2 regions of the Comamonas sp. AG1104 genome follow, and region 1 is predicted to be linked to the other one. Evidence: predicted binding sites of a transcription regulator. Region 1 holds the regulator's gene; the other holds the start of a gene.
What was found. The regulator HrcA, encoded in region 1, represses chaperone genes, less so after heat shock. The targets are predictions, from matches to a motif close to TTAGCACTCNNNNNNNNNGAGTGCTAA.
Positions count from the first base shown of each region.

Region 2: the regulator HrcA is predicted to act here: its motif matches at 3,224-3,250, upstream of rpoH (RNA polymerase sigma factor RpoH).

Region 1 is NZ_QQAS01000002.1:393,488-398,334, forward strand. It holds gene recN (DNA repair protein RecN) at 1-617, opposite strand, end outside; gene DFO48_RS06455 (NAD kinase) at 620-1,519, opposite strand; gene hrcA (heat-inducible transcriptional repressor HrcA) at 1,549-2,556, shown strand; tRNA gene DFO48_RS06465 (tRNA-Ile) at 2,609-2,685, shown strand; tRNA gene DFO48_RS06470 (tRNA-Arg) at 2,802-2,878, shown strand; gene DFO48_RS06475 (CHASE2 domain-containing protein) at 2,932-4,847, opposite strand, start outside.
Region 2 is NZ_QQAS01000003.1:20,803-25,649, forward strand. It holds gene DFO48_RS08600 (IlvD/Edd family dehydratase) at 1-1,009, opposite strand, end outside; gene DFO48_RS08605 (tripartite tricarboxylate transporter substrate binding protein) at 1,121-2,134, shown strand; partial or broken gene DFO48_RS25595 (LysR family transcriptional regulator) at 2,188-2,325, shown strand; gene DFO48_RS08610 (LysR substrate-binding domain-containing protein) at 2,413-3,105, shown strand; gene rpoH (RNA polymerase sigma factor RpoH) at 3,282-4,226, shown strand; gene DFO48_RS08620 (tripartite tricarboxylate transporter substrate binding protein) at 4,369-4,847, shown strand, end outside.

The DNA of each region.
Region 1 (4,847 bases):
TCATCCCACTCTTCGGCGTGCGGCGACAGCTTGTCCAGTTCGGAAATCTGCCATTGCAGGCGCTCTCGTTCGCGCTGCAGATTGTCCTGGGCCGAGAGCGCCTGCTCCAGAGCCTGATGATTCTGGCGCCAGTCCTGCCAAAGCGATTTGAGCTGGGTCGTTTCAATGCCGCCGTAGGTATCCAGCATGGCGCGTGCTGCGTCCGGGCGGGTCAGGCTTTGCCAGGCATGCTGGCCGTGAATGTCGATCAGCTGATCGCCCAGATGGCGCAGCTGCGTGGCCGTGGCGGGCGATCCGTTGATCCAGGCACGGCTGCGGCCCAGGCTGTCAATGACGCGGCGCAGCAGCAAATCCTGTTCCTGCGCAAAACCCGACTCTTCCAGCCACTCATGAAGATGGGGTGGGCAATCGAACTCTGCGCAAATATCGGCCTGAGGGCAGCCTTCGCGCACCACCTGTGCATCGGCTCGTGCGCCCAGCACCAGTTGCAGAGCGTCGAGCATGATGGATTTGCCGGCCCCGGTTTCGCCGGTCAGCACCGTGAAGCCGGTCTGCCAGTCCAGATCGAGTGACTGGACAATCACAAAGTCCCGCAGGACGATGCGCTTCAAGGCCATGGTCAGACGCCTCCCTCGTTCCAGCCCAGCTTTTTGCGCAGGGTGTCGAAGTAATTCCAGCCCTTGGGGTGCAGAAAGTGCACGCTGTGATCGGCGCGCGTCACCAGGATGCGGTCGCCATGCTGCAGCGATTTCAGTGACTGCATGTCAAAGTTCGCGCTGGCGTCGCCTCGGCCGCCCACCACCTCGATAGTCACTTCCTGGGCGTCGGAGAGCACGATGGGGCGATTGGAGAGGTTGTGCGGCGCTATGGGCACCATCACCCAGGCCGGAATCGAAGGGTGCAGCATGGGGCCGCCGGCCGATAGCGCATAGGCGGTGGAGCCCGTGGGGGTGGCTACGATCAAGCCGTCCGCGCGCTGGTTGGAGACAAAGCTGCCGCCGACCTCAATGCGCAGCTCCACCATGCCCGAGGTCGAGCCACGGTTGACCACCACATCATTCATGGCCTGGGCTTCAAACACGCACTGGCCGTCGCGCATGACGCGAGCATTCATCAGGGTGCGTTCGTCTTCCTCGTACTCGCCCTGCAGTATGGGCGTGATGGAGGCTTCGAATTCATCCAGGGCGATATCGGTGACAAAACCCAGGCGCCCCTGGTTGATGCCGACCAGCGGCGTGCCATAGCGCGCCAGATGGCGGCACACGCCCAGCATGGTGCCGTCGCCGCCCACCACCAGGCCGAGGTCGCAATGCCTTCCCAGGCCGTCCACGTCCATGCTCGGGTAATCGGGCAGGCCCGCGTAGATGGCGGACTGGGTATCCAGAATCACCTCACAACCCAGGCTGCGCACGTAACCGGCAATCCGTTGCAGCGCTTCGCTGGCTGCATCGGACGGAACGCCTGCTGCGGGTGTGTGGTACTTGCCGATCAGGGCAATATGGTGGAACGTGGATGTCATCTGGGAAATTACATCATTAAAATGAAATCATGCTCGACGAACGTGCCAAGTTATTGCTCAAAGCGCTGATCGAGCGTTACATCGCTGACGGTCAACCAGTCGGCTCGCGCACTCTTTCACGTGCATCCGGGCTTGAATTGTCGCCTGCCACCATACGCAATGTGATGGCCGACCTGGAAGAGATGGGTCTGATCATCAGCCCTCACACATCGGCAGGCCGCGTGCCGACAGCCAGGGGATACCGCCTGTTTGTCGACACCATGCTGACAGTGGATCGCAGCGATCTTGTAACGCCCGGCCTGATGCCTGAACAGCCGCAGAAGGTGATTGCCAATGCGGCCAATCTGCTATCCAACCTCTCCCAGTTCGTGGGTGTGGTCATGGTGCCGCGTCGCAGCTCCGTCTTCAAGCATATCGAGTTCGTGCGCCTGTCGGAGCGGCGCTTTCTGGTCATCATCGTCTCGCCCGAAGGCGATGTGCAAAACCGTGTGATCTTCACGGATGTGGATTACGAGTCCTCGCAACTGATAGAAGCCTCGAATTTCCTCAATCACCATTACGCCGGTTTGACAATGGAGGAGGTGCGCTCGCGGCTGCAAACCGAGGTGGAGCAATTGCGGGGTCAGGTTGCCAGCCTCATGCAGGCGGCGGTGAATGTAGGCACTGAGGTCATGAGCAACCATGATCGCGAGGATGTGGTGATCGCCGGCGAGCGCAATCTGCTGTCCGTGAGCGATTTTTCCAGCGACATGGGCAATCTGCGCCGCGCTTTCGACCTGTTCGAGCAGAAAACGCAAATCCTCAGGTTGCTGGACTTCTCCAATCAGGCCGATGGCGTGCGCATCTATATCGGCGGCGAGAGCCAGACCGTACCGTTTGAAGATCTGTCCGTAGTGAGTGCTCCCTATGAACTCGACGGCAAGGTGGTCGGTACCTTGGGGGTCATCGGCCCCACGCGCATGCACTACGACAAGATGATCCAGATTGTCGATATCACATCCAAACTGGTGAGCAATGCTCTGAGCCACAAGCGTTAGGCCCTACAATGGCGAAGTTTTTCTGGTGGCAGCCACGGCTGTTGTCAGTGTTGGGGCGTTAGCTCAGTTGGTTAGAGCAGAGGACTCATAATCCTTTGGTCGTCGGTTCAAGTCCGCCACGCCCTACCAAGCTGCATGAAAGCCTGCCGTCTTCATCGATGGCAGGCTTTTTCTTTGTATGAACGCGAAAAAGTTGTCGATTTGGTCAGAGAGCCGTTTTTGCACTGCTAGAATACAACCCTGTTGCGGCTGTAGCTCAGCTGGATAGAGTACTTGGCTACGAACCAAGGGGTCGTGGGTTCGATTCCTGCCAGCCGCACCAAAAAACGTCAAGCCTCAGAACTGAAAAGTTCTGAGGCTTTTTCGTTTCTGGGCTCAGGCTTTGGGTATCAGCAATGTGAAGCTGCTGCCTTGGCCCAGCTGGCTGCTTATCTGCAGGCTGCCGCCATGACGCTGTGCCACGGTGCGCGTGAAGGCCAGGCCCAGGCCCACGCCATCCATGCGCTGGTGCTGCTGCAGGCGCTCGAAGGGCTGGCTGAGCCTGGTCAGCGACTCCTCATCCATGCCGGGGCCGTGATCGCGCACTGCAATGCCCCATCGGCTGCCTTGCTCAGCAATACGGATTTCCACAAGGGCGCTGGCATCGGTATCTTGCGGCTTGCCGTACTTGATGGCATTGGTCAGCAAATTGATGACGGCGCGGTGCAGCAGACCGGGGTCGCCATGCACGCAGGCTTCGGCATCCGGCAGCTCGAACGCCAGTTGCATGTTCTGCTGCTGGGCAAGGGTCCAGCAATCCGAGACGGCCTGATCCGCCAGCAGACCCAGATCCAGGACCTCGCTGCGGTATTGCTGTTGCTGGGCTCTGGCCAGATGCACGAAATCGTCTGCCAGCTCAAGAGACGACTGGGCATAGCCCTCAATGCGGTCAAGCAGTGCATCTTGCGACTCGATGCGCTTGCCTGTGCGCTGCATCTCCAGCAATGTGATGATGGAGCCTATCGGGGCACGGATATCGTGGGAGATGAACTGCATGGCCTGGTCGCGCTGGGCCTGTGCACTGCGCAGGTCGCTGATGTCGACCAGGGTGATGAGCCAGCCCGTGGTGGGCGGCGCCTCGAAGCTCTGGCTCAGCAACATCAAGTGGCGGCCCTGGGTGTCGCGTCCTTCGCTCTGGCGTGACAGAGTGGCTTGCTGCAATGCACTGTGCGTGAGCAGTGGTGTGCTGCTGGCAGCGCGGCCGCCGTCGCTGCTGGCGCTGTTCAGGCCGTGGAGCAGGGCGACCAGATCGTCGCCCTGCTGGAGTTTGTGCCCCAGGCTTTCGATATAGCGGTGCGCGGCCGTGTTGGCAAGCAGCAGCAGTCCTTCGCGGTCGCAGACAAAAGTGGCCGAGGGAAGCTGGCGCAGGCTTTCGCTGACGAAATGATGCAATGCGCGCAGCTGGCGCGAGGCTTGCTCCACAGCGTCGATCCGCTGATCGAATGCATCGCTCTTGAGCGAGGGCGCGGGCAGGACCTGGCCTTGCAGATCGCGCAGCTCCAGAGCCAGAAAGCGTGTGGCGGCGCGCAGGCGCAGCCAGCTCCAGAGCGGGTAGGCAAGCGACAGGCTCAGCAGTGCCGCAGCGGGGGCTGTCTGCACATGGCCCCAACGTGGTGCCAAACCGGCTATCGACAGACTGAGCAAGGCCAGCAGGATGCTGGAAATCAGCCCGCCAGAAGGGCCGAGCCAGGCCAGAGCCAGCAGGCCCAGCAGCACGGGCAACAGATTGAGGCTGCGGTTGAGCGTGGCAGAGGCTGGCTCCAGATGTGTGTCCTGAAGGATGCCGTTGAGCACATGGCCCAGCATTTCCACATTCGAGATCAGGCGCGCATCAAAGCCGATGGGGGCTGTGAATTTTTCGCCAAGACCTGCGGCAGTGGCTCCAATCAGCACGTATTTGCCGCGAAAAGCGACCGCTGGGATATTGCCGCGCAGGATGTCGATATAGGAGTAGGTGGTGAACGGCGAGCCCAGGCTGTTCTGGCGGTCCCGCGAAGCTCGGGCAAAAGCGATGAACTGGGGCTGCAGCCTTTGCCAGGAGTTGGCTGCAACCGGCTCTGCTGGAGATGGGGCAGATGGCTGGCAGGGGCGGGTGGTCTGGCCCACGCAGTACAGGCTCAGCGCCATATGCCACCAGAGCTGGCCGGCCTTGCCTTCCTGCGCATAAAAGCGTCGCACCACACCGTCGGCATCCACAGGCATCTGGGTGTGGCCCAGAGCAGCAGCCTCGCTGGCAAGGCTCTGTAAAGGAG
Region 2 (4,847 bases), on a different contig from region 1:
CGCCGGCTGCATGGAAGTCCTCCATGTAGTGGTCGCCGGACGGCTTGAGATCGAGCAACACCGGAGTATTGCGGCTCATGACATCCAGGGCCTTGAGATCCAGCTCGTAGCCCAGACGACCCGCGATCGCGGCCATATGCACGATGGCATTGGTCGAGCCCCCCATAGCCAGCAGCACGCGCATGGCGTTTTCGAAGGCAGCTGGCGTGAGAATCTTGTCAATGCTCAATCCTGCACGCGCCATATGCACGGCCACCTCACCGGATCGCTCCGCAATCCGGATGCGATCGGCAGTGACCGCTGGAGGGGTCGCGCTGCCTGGAAGGCCAATTCCCAGAGCCTCTGCAATGCAGGCCATCGTGCTGGCAGTGCCCGCCACCGAGCAGGTGCCAACACTGGCGACGAGCTGATTGTTGACGTCGGAAATTTCCTCCGCATCAATTTCTTCGGCACGAAATTTCCCCCAGTAGCGTCGGCAATCGGTGCAGGCCCCCACTCTTTCGCTTCGATGCGATCCAGTGAGCATGGAGCCGGTCACCAGTTGAACCGCCGGCAGTCCGACCGAAGCCGCGCCCATCAGCTGAGCCGGCACTGTCTTGTCACACCCCCCGATCAGCACGACCGCATCCATGGGCTGCGCTCGCAGCATCTCCTCCGTGTCCATGGACATGAGGTTGCGCAGATACATGCTGGTCGGCTGGGAAAAGCTCTCGTGCAAGGAGATGGTCGGGAAGTCCATGGGCAGTCCACCTGCCATCAGGATGCCGCGCTTCACCGCCTCGATCAATTGCGGCATGTTTCCGTGACAAGGGTTGTAGGAGCTGCCTGTGTTCGTGATACCGATCACGGGTCTGTCCAGCGCCTTGTCGGTATAGCCCGCTCCTTTGATGAAGGCCTTGCGCAAAAAAAGAGAGAAGCCGCGATCACCGTAGTTGGTGAGTCCTTTGGAAATTCCGCTCGAAGCGGCTTCCGGATGGATCGTGGCTTGCTGGTCTGGCTTGTTCGTCATGGGAGGGTTAACCATTGTTGATGCACTGATTATTAATAATATTATTGATTAGAAGAAAAATCGAGCGCTCGAACAAGAAAGCGCATACCTGAAAACCCTAAAGGAGACTTCATGAAACCCACACAACTCGCCAATCCGGCCATGCGCCGCCGCAAGCTCCTTAGCTTGGTTGCAACAGCCCTCGTTGCATCTGGCGTATCTGGAGCAGCCAGTGCGCAGACTGATTACCCCAACAAACCCGTGAGGCTTGTGGTTCCCTATGCTCCAGGCGGAGCGACGGATGTCATCGGCCGCGTTCTTGCCAGGCAGCTTTCAGACGCGCTTGGGCAGCAGTTCGTCGTCGACAATCGCGCCGGAGCTGGCGGCAGCCTTGGCGCAGGTCAAGTCGCTAAATCACCCGCCGATGGCTACACCTTGCTGATGGGGGCATTCACAAGCCACACCATCAATGCAGCGCTGACGCCTGCGGCGACTCCTTTTGACATCCATAAGAGCTTCTCTCACATCTCGGTCGTAGGCACCGTTCCGCTGGTATTTGTGGTCAATCCCAGTGTTCAGGCGAAATCCGTCAGGGAACTGGTGGCCCTTGCCAAAACCAGCCCCGGCAGCGTCACGTTCGCATCCGCAGGCAATGGCTCGCCTCAGCATCTCTCGATCGAGATGTTCAAGCGTCAGACACAGGTTGAAGTCGTGCATGTGCCCTATAAAGGCAGCGGACCCGCTCTTTCCGATCTGCTCGGCGGTCAGGTCAATGCAATGATTGACACCGTTCCTGCCGCACAGAGTCAGATCAAGGCAGGCAAGCTCCGCGCTCTGGCCACAACGACCAAAGAACGTGTTGCCTCGATTCCAGACATCGCTACTGTCGTGGAAGCTGGATTTCCAGACATGCAGGTCAGCTCCATGTTTGCACTCTCGGCTCCTGCCGGAACGCCAGTTGCAGTCATTCAGAAGATCAATTCAGCGCTGAAAGTGATTCTGTCCAAGCAGGATGTCAAGGACTCCATGCTCGCCCAGGGCACTATTGCCACCTACAGCACGCCGGACGAGTCGGCCAAGATCATCAACGCCGAGTACGCCAAGTGGGCCCGGCTGATCAAAGACAGCGACATCAAGGCTGAATAAGCGAAGGTAGCGGAGCTCCAGGACGCTGCAGCTCCGCTACCTATACTGCGGTGGTGCAAGCCAACCTATCAACCAAAGACCTGAGAGCGGTAGTAGCCCTGAGCCAGACCAAGAGCTTTGGCCAAGCCGCCCTCCAGGTTCACCTCTCCCAGTCCGCGCTGTCGGCTCTGATTGCGCGTGTAGAAGCCCAGATCGGAGCAAGACTGTTTGAGCGCACCACTCGCGCCGTCGAGCTGACCGATGCGGGCCATGTCTTTATCGCCCATGCCCAGGAGATCTTGCGCGATACGCAGCGTGCCTTGCGCGCCGTGACGGACACCGTACAGCTCAGAACTGGTTCGGTGACGGTTGCTGCACTTCCCTCTCTGGCCGCCTCGCTGTTGCCAAAGGTCTTTGCCGAATTCACGCGGATCCACCCCGGGGTGCGCCTTGCCTTGCTTGATACCTTGTCGGGCCCGGCGTTTGATCTCGTTCGTGATGGCAAGGTCGACTTTGCGCTCACTGCAGCCGATCCCAAACAGGAAGACCTCGCCTATGAGCAATTGATGGAGGACCAGTTCTTTCTCATCTGTCCCGATGACCATCCTCTATCAAAGCAGACAGGTCCGATCGCAATCGAGAACACCTTGGACTATCCGCATGTCTCCATGCCCAGCTCTGCCAGCGTGCGCCAGTACATTGATGCGGATCTGCTCTCCAAAGGGCTTTACTTCGCTCCTGTCTTTGAAGTTGACCATATTGCGACCATCGGAGCCTTGGTCAGCGCTGGTCTGGGCATCAGCGCACTGCCCGAAACAGCCATATCGCTGCTACAGGCCGACCGCCTTGCGCAGATTCCTTTGTCGGCCCCTGGAATTCAACGTCCTTTGGGCATGGTGATGCGCCGCCATGCACCTCGAAGCTCGGCGGCCAGGAAATTAGAGACATTAATCAGAGCGAGCCTGCACAACCTGGCCTCTCATTCCAGCTAGAGCACTGCTCCGGATGCCGGGAAAGGCAGAGGTCGAAGGGCATGTAAAAAATTTCCCGCTGTTCGATACGAGCCACGTGCGCCACCAAAAACCAACAAAAACTGTGGGAACTTTGTCTTTAGCACTCCCTCTAACGGAGTGCTAATATGAAGATCATGGAAGAAAGGAAACCTGCAATGAAAACTGCCTCCGGCTCCATTGCTACTGCCTTGGCGCCCGCGAACCCCTGGGCGCTGGTACCTCCGCTGGGCAACCTGGATGCCTATATCTCGGCGGTCAATCGTATGCCAATGCTCACCCTTGAGGAAGAGCAGGACTACGCTCGCAAGCTCAAAGAACACAATGATCTGGACGCCGCCGGGCGTCTGGTGATGTCCCACCTGCGTCTGGTTGTCTCCATCTCGCGCCAGTACCTGGGTTATGGCCTGCCTCACGGCGACCTGATTCAGGAAGGCAATGTGGGCCTGATGAAGGCTGTCAAACGCTTCGACCCCGATCAGGGCGTGCGTCTGGTCAGCTACGCCATGCACTGGATCAAGGCGGAAATCCACGAGTACATTCTGAAGAACTGGCGCATGGTCAAGGTCGCCACGACCAAGGCCCAGCGCAAGCTGTTCTTCAATCTGCGCTCGATGAAGCATGACCTGAAGTCCGATGCTGCCATGGCGGACGAAGAGCTGGCCCTGCGCGAGACCCTGACCTTGAACGAAATTGACGCGGTCGCTGCAAAGCTCAACGTCAAGCGCGAGGAAGTCATCGAGATGGAAACCCGTCTGGCCGGTGGCGATGTGCTGCTGGATCCCTCTCCCAGCGATGATGGAGAACAGGCCTTCGGCCCTATCGCCTACCTGGCTGATGCCAGTCACGAGCCTACAGCCATGCTCGAATCGCGCCAGCGCGATCATCTGGCAACCGATGGCTTGGTCATGGCTCTGGAAGGCCTTGATGACCGCAGCCGCCGCATCGTTGAAGAGCGCTGGCTCAAGGTCAATGACGACGGATCTGGCGGCATGACGCTGCATGAGCTGGCTGCCGAATACGGTGTGAGTGCCGAGCGCATTCGCCAAATTGAGGTAGCCGCCATGAAAAAGATGAAAAAAGCGCTGGCCGAGTTTGCGTAAACGCCAACTTGCGCTCCAAGCCTTTAAAAGGCTGAAATGCTGAACCTCGAACCCGGATAATTTCCGGGTTTTTTATTTTTCGGCATTGATGCATGTTCTCATGTGCACCGATCGCCTATCAAGAATTCAAAAGAGACCTGCCATGCCTATTCGCACTTCGCGCATCTTGAAGAACCTGTCCCGCCGCAGCCTGGTTGCTGCAGGAGTCGCCATGGGGGCGACAGCAATGGCTCCGGCCGTCCTGGCAGCCGACAACTGGCCCGACAAGCCCCTGCACCTGATCGTGGGCTTCCCCGCAGGCTCCTCGCCTGATCTGACGGCCCGCGCGTTGGCCGAGCCATTGGAGAAGAAGCTGGGTCAGACCATCATCGTGGAAAACCGCGTGGGTGCTGGCGGCAATATCGCCGGAGAATATGTGGCCAAGGCAGATGGCTACACCTTCAGCGTGATGATCAACGGCAATATGACCATTGCCAAGATGCTCAACCCAGCCGTGCGCTATGACCCTATCAAGGACCTACAGCCCGTGAGCCTGATCGGCGTGGCTCCGCTGGTACTGGTGGCCCCTGCGTCGGCCCCACAAGGCAAGGCCTTTATGGAAGCGGCTGCCAAGGCTGGCGA